DNA from 2 places in the Oceanobacillus sp. FSL K6-3682 genome. Region 1 is predicted to be linked to the other one. Evidence: a T-box and tRNA genes for the amino acid it is inferred to sense, from the RefSeq annotation. Region 1 holds a T-box; the other holds one or more tRNA genes.
What was found. The T-box of region 1 lies ahead of argS (arginine--tRNA ligase). A T-box ahead of a tRNA ligase gene usually reads a tRNA of that ligase, here a tRNA-Arg.
Positions count from the first base shown of each region.

Region 2: it has a tRNA-Arg gene. The T-box ahead of argS (arginine--tRNA ligase) is inferred to sense a tRNA for this amino acid. The anticodon was not compared.

Region 1 covers NZ_CP150263.1:3,538,875-3,543,310, forward strand. The annotation lists gene lgt (prolipoprotein diacylglyceryl transferase) at 1-293, opposite strand, end outside; gene hprK (HPr(Ser) kinase/phosphatase) at 308-1,246, opposite strand; T-box leader at 1,550-1,802, shown strand; gene argS (arginine--tRNA ligase) at 1,870-3,558, shown strand; gene MHH51_RS17525 (MerR family transcriptional regulator) at 3,753-4,436, shown strand, end outside.
Region 2 covers NZ_CP150263.1:16,337-20,772, forward strand. The annotation lists tRNA gene MHH51_RS00060 (tRNA-Ser) at 1-45, shown strand, start outside; gene MHH51_RS00065 (GTP pyrophosphokinase family protein) at 126-872, opposite strand; T-box leader at 1,025-1,233, shown strand; gene proC (pyrroline-5-carboxylate reductase) at 1,321-2,139, shown strand; gene MHH51_RS00075 (TIGR04104 family putative zinc finger protein) at 2,164-2,451, shown strand; tRNA gene MHH51_RS00080 (tRNA-Arg) at 2,572-2,644, shown strand; gene MHH51_RS00085 (hypothetical protein) at 3,024-3,206, shown strand; gene pflA (pyruvate formate-lyase-activating protein) at 3,350-4,090, opposite strand; gene pflB (formate C-acetyltransferase) at 4,186-4,436, opposite strand, start outside.

The DNA of each region.
Region 1 (4,436 bases):
TGAATAGCGATTCCGCCTTCCCAAGTGGCAAACATTTTCCATAAAGGACCATTGGCATATTGGTCAAATTCAAAGATTACGTAATAAATTCTTGCGGAGATAATCGCAATTGGTACAGCAAAAATAATGAAATCCATAATGGTCTCTTTGCCCAATCCAACTCTTTCCGCTTCTCTGGTAGCTAAATAAACTGCTAATACAGCTCCAACAGCAATAATGATTCCATACCAATAAATTGTTAATGGACCAATTTCTAAAAATACACGATCAATAGGAGCACTTGTCCCAATCATCTATATTCTACCTCCTATTGTGATTCTAAATCACCTTGTTCAATCATTTTTGTTAAACGATCTGAAAACTCTTCTGCCGTATTCACACCCATCCGTTTCAACCGGAAATTCATAGCAGCTACTTCAATAATAACAGCCAGGTTTCTTCCCGGTCTGACAGGTATTGTTGCTTTTGGCAGATGGACATCCATAATCTTCATCGTATCTTCATCTAATCCTAAACGGTCATACTGTTTTTTATTATCCCAATTTTCCAATTGAATAACCATCGAAATCCGTTTTTGGCTGCGGATCGAGCTTGCGCCAAATAATGTCATTACATTAATAATACCCAGGCCCCTTATTTCCAGTAAATGTTCAATAAGTGCAGGTGCATTGCCAATCAGACTCTCATAATCCTCTTGCCGGATTTCCACATTATCATCTGCTACAAGACGATGCCCTCTTTTAACTAATTCCAGTGCTGTTTCACTTTTACCAACACCACTTTGTCCGATAATTAAGACACCGACGCCGTAAATATCTATTAACACACCATGCACCGCCGTAAATGGTGCAAATTTAGATTCTAAGTAATTGGTTAAACGACTCAATACCCGCGTCGTTGTCCGCGGTGATTGTATGATTGGTACGCCAGAATGCTTCGATGCTTCAAAAAATTCTTCTGGTACATCCATGCCACGGGAAATGATAATTCCCGGAGTTACATCCGTACATAGATTTTCAGCACGCTGCTTTCTTTCTGCAGCATTCAGTCCCAAAAAGTAAGCTAATTCTGTCTTACCAATTAATTGTAGACGCTCCCTTGGATAATAGTCAAAAAAGCCCGTCATTTCCAATCCTGGGCGTGAAATATCACTTGTTATAATTTCACGGTGAACTCCTTCTTCTCCTGCTACTAACTGTAAATTAAACCGATCTAGTAAATCCTTTGTACAGACGGTTGATACCATTTTGAAGCTCCTCTCTTCAACAAAGCTAACTGATATACATTTTAGCATAATCCGTACAAAAAACGTAGAGGAGAAGTCTCTTACTTAATGTACTTCATTAAAAACTATGATTGACAAGGTTTATGCAATTTTGACATTCGAAAGTCCGCTCATTATAAGATTACTTCTTTGCAGACTTTTTCAAACTCCATATAAACTGTTTTCAAGTAACCAATAATTGTTTGAGTTCTTCCGATACTTCTCCAAATATTTATGAATGAGTACTTGTTATTTTGGAAAATCTCTGTATAATATAGCATTAATATATTACCGTTGATGAAGAGAGTAGTTATATATCATGTACAGCAGCGAGTCAGGAGATGGTGGAAGCCTGACAGTACAGAATATAATGAAACGCACTTCAGAGGTGCTGTCTGAACAATCAGTAGGATATGCCGGGTTATTCCGTTAAAAATAATATAAGAAGGTTCTTATTTATTTCTGATTAAAGTCTAAAGCTTTATTAGTTATATATAGGAGCAATTAGGGTGGTACCGCGAATAAACTCGTCTCTATGTTACATCATGGAGACGGGTTTTTTATGTTTTTATATTTCACATTTAATCGTATTGGAGGAGTAGACCATGAATTACCGTCAGCAATTTGCAGAGGAAATTTATACCCATTTACAAGGGTTATCGGAAGTGGATGAAATTCATTCATTGATTGAGGAACCAAAATATAATACTCATGGCGATTTAGCGTTCCCTTGCTTTACCTTAGCAAAAAAACTAAAAAAAGCTCCGCAGCAAATAGCCAAAGAGTTATCTACAAAAATAGATGCACCTTTTTTAGAAAAGACAGTGGCAGAAGGACCTTATTTAAATGGTTTTTTAAACAAACAAGTCGTCAGTAAACAAGTAATTCGGCGTATTAATACTGAGAAAGAAGACTACGGTTCGTCTTCAGCCGGTGCTGGAAAGATAGTTACTTTAGATTTCTCATCACCAAACATCGCCAAACCTTTCTCCATGGGCCATTTACGTTCTACTGTTATTGGCAATGCACTTGCTAATATCTCAGAAAAATATGGCTATAAAGCCATTCGAATAAATCATCTTGGTGACTGGGGAACACAATTTGGCAAGCTTATTACTGCTTATAAAAAATGGGGTTTAGAAGAAAAAGTACGAGAGAACCCAATTAAAGAGCTCTTTTATCTATATGTGATGTTTCACGAACAAGCGGAAAAACATCCCCACTTAGAGGATGAAGCCCGTTTTTGGTTTAAACAATTAGAATCTGGGAATGAAGAAGCAAATCAGCTGTGGAAATGGTTCAGAGAAGAATCACTGAAGGAATTTGCGAAAATTTATGAACTGCTGGATATTGCATTTGACTCCTATGATGGCGAAGCATTTTATAATGATAAAATGGACAAGGTTGTCCAAGAATTAAAAAACAAAGATCTCCTGTCTCTTTCAGATGGAGCTGAGGTAGTTGAATTAGCAGCTGAGAATATGCCGCCATGCTTAATTAAAAAGAAAGATGGCGCTACATTATATGCAACCCGGGATTTGGCAGCAGCTATTTACCGGAGCAGGGCCTATCATTTTGAAAAATCCTTCTATATCGTCGGACAGGAGCAGCGCCTTCATTTCGAACAGTTATTCCTTGTGCTCCAGAAAATGGGCTATGACTGGGCAGCTTCATTAAAGCATGTTCCATTCGGTTTTATTTTAAAAGATGGAAAGAAAATGTCGACCAGAAAAGGAAAAGTTGTGCTGCTGGAGGATGTTATCAAAGAAGCCATTGATCTGGCTTACCAAAATATTAAAACTAAAAATCCGGAACTGGAAAATAAAGAAGAAGTAGCAAAAATGGTCGGTGTCGGAGCAATTATTTTTCATGATTTAAAGAATGAACGCCAAAATAATATTGAATTCAATCTGGATGAGATGCTGAAATTTGAAGGTTCTACAGGGCTTTATGTGCAATATACACACGCCCGTTCCTGCTCTATTCTTCGGAAAGCTTCTGCTGAAAATAACCTTTCTGTCAGTGGGCTCACCGATTCATACAGCTGGACCGTCATCAAAATACTAATGGATTTTCCAAATGTAATCGAAAAAAGCTTTCAGCAGGCTGAACCATCAGTTATCGCAAAATATGTTTTGAAATTAAGCCAGGATTTTAATAAATATTATGGTCAGGTCAAAATATTAGCTGATGATGCAGAGCAAAGCAGCAGACTGGCATTGGTGAAATCTGTTGCGATTGTATTGAAGGAAGGGTTGAAATTGCTTGGTATTAAAGCTCCTGAGAAGCTTTAAGTAAACAGACCGGCTATTTATTGCTGATTACATTTCTTATTTGCTTTGAAAGTGCTTTTTGCAGTGGAGAGAGAAATACAATTTTTATTTAGGAAAAATTAAAAACATAAAGATATTTCTATTTACCTGTAAAAAACCATTGCACTTCACATAACGGAAAGCTTTATACTTAGATATAAAGGAGCTGATATGAAATGTATACCATCGGAGAATTTGGAGCAAAAACCGGATTTTCAACACGAACGCTGCGTTTCTATGAAGAACTTGGGATTCTTTATCCAAGCAAAAGAAATGAAAACGGTCATCGTTTATACAGCTTGGAAGAACTCGCCACCTTACAACGTATCCAGTCATTAAAATTTATTGGATATTCACTTCAGGAAATCAAAGAAATGCTGGATAAAGAAGAAATCACTTTAGAAAATTTTGCAGACTCCCTCCCTGTTCAAAGAAAGGTGCTGGTGCATAAGCGCGAGGAATTAAACCGGGCCATCGCAGCTATTGATCATGTACAAGAGCTTTTAGATGATGACTTTTCATTAGATTGGACGGTGCTCGCCTCTCTGCTCCACGGGATGGAATTTGAAGAGGAGCAAAAGGCATGGATGAAGGAGCATTTTCCCGATGATTTTGCATCGCTTTTTACGGATATACCAAAGAAAGAGCGTGAAAAATTAGATAGAGAATGGCTTTCTATTCTGGCTGAAGTAAAAAGGCTGATGCGGGAAAACGTTCCTCCGCATGCGCAAGAAGCGCAACAGGTATTTCTAAATATTAATGATTTATTTATAAAAATCGTCCCTGAGGATGTTATTGTAGAAAATATCGATAAATGGGAAGAACAATTGGAATCTGCTGAAGCGGATAATTTTGTAGCT
Region 2 (4,436 bases), 1.3 Mb from region 1:
GGCGGGTCAAACCGCGCGGGGGTTCGAATCCCTCTACCTCCTCCATTTATAACAAAAATAAATAATGATAAATAAAAACCCGTGGCTTTCGAGCTGCGGGTTTTCTGATATATTCCTACATAGATTTACTCTTTATCTCTTCTCTCCATCAATGATTCCAATAACTGCTTTGGCAGCGGAAAGCGTTTGTTATCCAGCGGCAGAAAGTTGAGCTTGCTCTCTGCATGTTTATCTTCTTTAGCCTCGTTCATTTCCGAATGAAGAAACTCCATCTTCTCATCTAGCTGATTTGCAATATTTGCGCTGGTTGTTAATTCTGCCACCAGGTGTTCCGGTACTTCTCCATCATATTTATAATAAATTTTATGCTCTAAGCTCGCCCAGAAATCCATGGCAACAGTGCGAATCTGTATTTCGATAAATACCTCTTCCTGACGGTCAGAGAAAAAGACAGGAATCGATAAAATCAAATGAAGGCTTTTGTATCCATTTGGTTTTGGATTCTTAATATAATCTTTTATTTCAATAACTTTTATATCCTGCTGACCTTGTATCATTTCACTGATTTTATAAATATCAGAGATAAAGGAGCAGACAATACGGATCCCTGCAATATCCTTGATATAGTTCTTAATCGACCCTTGCGTAATTGGAATATTTTTGCGCTGGCATTTTTGTAAAATACTTTCAGGTGATTTAATGCGTGATTTTAAATGTTCAATCGGATTGTAATCATGAATATGCTCAAATTCTTCCTGAAGGATGTTAAGCTTTGTATTTATTTCATCCAGTCCAAATTTGTAGCTGAGCATAAAACGTGTAAGTTCTTTTCGTACAGCTGTTAACTGGTTTATTTGTTTTGATTCATCCATTGATAAAATTCCTTTCTGGCTTTCATTCAGATACAATATAAGTATAGCAAAAATTGTTTTTTATATCAGATTATAAGGTGTCTTATTTTGTCCTTGCAGATGTACTCTTGACAAAAGCGTGACAAGCCCTTATAGTACAATTCAACATAATAAAAAATACGTTGAACGGACCAGTAATTTATGTGCATTTACGAAAGAGAGGAAATCCTGTGGCTGTGAGATTTCTGTAAATGCCTTTATGAACCTATCCGTGAGTAAGTTGGCGGATGCTGACTGCAGCATGCTGCATTATCAAAGAGAGTGGATAAGCTTTTATCAAAAAAGGTGGTACCGCGGAAATAATACTGATTCCGTCCTTTATATAGGATGTGTAATCAGTTTTTTTATTGTCAGCAAGGTACAGATGATATATATCAAATGAATCAAGATAACTACAGGAGGAAAATACATGGATAAGACAATTGCATTTTTTGGAGCAGGAAATTTAGCAGAGGCGATTATTGCCGGAATAACGAGAAGCAATATTGTTTCTAATGAACAGGTACTTGTTACCAATCGCAGTGATAATACACGTCTAGATTTACTTTCCGAAAAATATGGGGTGCAATGTAATCGGAATAAGGAAGAAATGATTCAGGAAGCAAATATTATTATTTTGGCTATGAAGCCTAAGGATGCGGGTAACTATTTAAATTGGCTTAAAGATCATATAAAGCCGCATCACGTGGTTATTTCTGTGATCGCAGGGTTATCCATCGAACAGATGGAAAAAATGCTTGGAGAAGGTATTCCTGTTATTCGGACGATGCCAAATACATCTGCATTAATCGGCCAGTCAGCTACTGCTATTTCCAAGGGATCTTACGTCCAGCTTAGTCAGCTTTATCTGGCAGAAGAGCTTTTCCAGACAGTAGGCACAACAAAAATTGTCGATGAGAGGGATATGCACACAATTACAGCTATTGCTGGAAGCGGTCCGGCGTTTTTCTATTATATGGTAGAATCAATGGAGAAGGCAGCGGTAGAGGCAGGACTGGACCAGGAGACAGCATTAGAATTGTTAACACAGACCGTTATTGGTGCAGGGAAAATGCTTGAATCATCCGGAGAAAATCCAGAACAGCTGCGCATTAATATTACCAGTCCGTCCGGAACAACAGAGGCTGGCTTAAATCAGTTAATGGCGAATGAATTTGATAAGGCTGTTAAAGCATGTGTAAATGGAGCGAGAGAGCGTTCTATCGAAATAACAAATGCACAGAAATAACTTTGAAGAGAAGAGGGGAAGTATATGCATACACCGGACTGCAGCTATTGCGGGAAGAGATGGAGTTATGGGCAGACCTTTAAACAGGTATTTAAGATTAAAATGATCTGTCCGCATTGCGGTAAAGAAAATTTTTATGATGCAAGTAAAAAAGGCGGCTGGCTCCCTTTATTAGCAATTCCCATTTTTTTAGGGCTGGCAATTCTATTAAAACTTTCTTCTGCCGGAATTATTCTGGTAGGCTGTTTATTAATGATTCTTCATGTCCTGTCTATCCCTTATCGCACAAGTTTACAGAAAGCAGGTAAATGAACGAAACAACCTGCTTTTCAAAATAGATAAGGTTTAGTATAATACGATTGTTCGTTTATTTTTTGAAGGGCGGACAATGAAATATAATTAGGCGAATACAATCGCTTGATTATACCAATAGCCCCAGTAGCTCAGGGGATAGAGCATCGGTTTCCTAAACCGTGTGCCGCAGGTTCGAATCCTGCCTGGGGCGTAAGTAATAGTGTGTGTGTGAAAAAGCAACTGGAAACATCGGAGATTTCCAGTTGCATTATTTTTGGAAAAGGTTTGTACTTAAAATTTAAATAAACCATTAAACGTCATTTTTCGTTTTCTTGTTTGTCTTATAACAAGAGTTTAGAAGGATGGCGTTTTAAATTTTATTGCGTTATTAACTATAAATAATTTAGAAAGGAGACATTTTATGCGATTTTTACCTTTACTATTTTGTATTTTTTCTATACCGTTTATTCTGGTAAGTTGCAGTGAAAAGAAAGAAGAGTCTGATCTAATTACAGAACATCCAACACGCTTACATACTATAGGCGAATTTTATAAGATATAAAGAAGCTAATGATGAAAGAGAGATGGAAATGTTAAAATGTACCCGTAGTCAAGAAGGAGCACCTTTCCTACGTCAATTCCCATTTATTTTAGAAGAATCCACTGCACAAGAAGTTGAACAAGCAACCCTGCTGATGGATGCACCACTAGATAACGAGGGAAACGCGGCAGGAGAGGATTTAGAGATAGAAATTTATTTCTTAAAAGATTAATTTCTATTTTAGCAATTTTTTTGGCTGCAGCATCGATAAGGTATTGATTTATAAAAAAATATATAGTGAAAGGAGCCGCTTTTTTTGTGAACGGCTCCTTTCATCTATATAAAGAGCAATATCGAGCAAGGAAGTTCCCGCTGCTATATCACTTTCACCCGATTCAAAATATCCTCCGCATTTTTCACGCGATCCTCTGTCGGTGGCTCCACACCCTCGAGCGGATAATCTAATCCAAGATTTTCCCATTTATAAACACCTAATTTATGATAAGGCAAGACTTCTATTTTTTCGACATTATTTAATGTAGCAATAAAGTCTGATAGTTCTTGCAAGTATTCATCGTTATCACTGCCGCCAGGTACCAGTACGTGCCGGATCCAGACGGGAACGTTTTTTTGGTCTAAATAATTGGCCATATCCAGAATGTGTTCATTTGAAAGACCTGTGAGTTCTTTGTGCTCTACAGAATTAATATGCTTTAAATCTAATAATACTAAATCGGTTAATTCTAGTACTTTATCTAAATTCTCTATAAAGTGAGGAGAGCGGTTAAAGCACCCGGCAGAAGTATCAATGGTTGTGTGTACGCCTAATTTTTTCAGTTCGGTAAATAGTTCGAGTAAAAATTCAACCTGAAGCAAAGGCTCTCCGCCGCTTACAGTCACTCCTCCATTCGTAGCCTGGAAAAATGGAAGATAATCCTTAATGTCTTTTACAAGCTCTTGTACAGACATTTTCTTTCCTGCCCCCATTTTCCAAGTATCGGGATTGTGACAAAATTTGCAGCGTAATAGGCAGCCCTGGGTAAATATAACGTACCGCAGCCCCGGCCCATCTACCGTTCCACACGTTTCGATTGAGTGAATTCTTCCTTCTTTCATGATACTCTTCCTCCCCGCTTTATTGCTTAAAATAATTCTTCATCAAGCGCTCTGATAATTTTATGAGCGCTTGATAATCATTTTCTTACAGGACCTTACAGGCTTTCATGGAAGGTCCGATTTATCACATCAATTTGTTGCTCTCTTGTCAGTTTAATAAAGTTTACCGCATATCCGGAGACACGAATGGTCAGCTGCGGATATTCTTCCGGGTGCTCCATCGCATCTAATAAGGTTTCACGGTCAAATACATTGATGTTTAGATGATGCCCCTGTTTTTCTGCGTAACCGTCAAGAATGCCGGCTAAGTTTGTTGTTCTTGTTTCTTCATCTTTACCTAATGCTT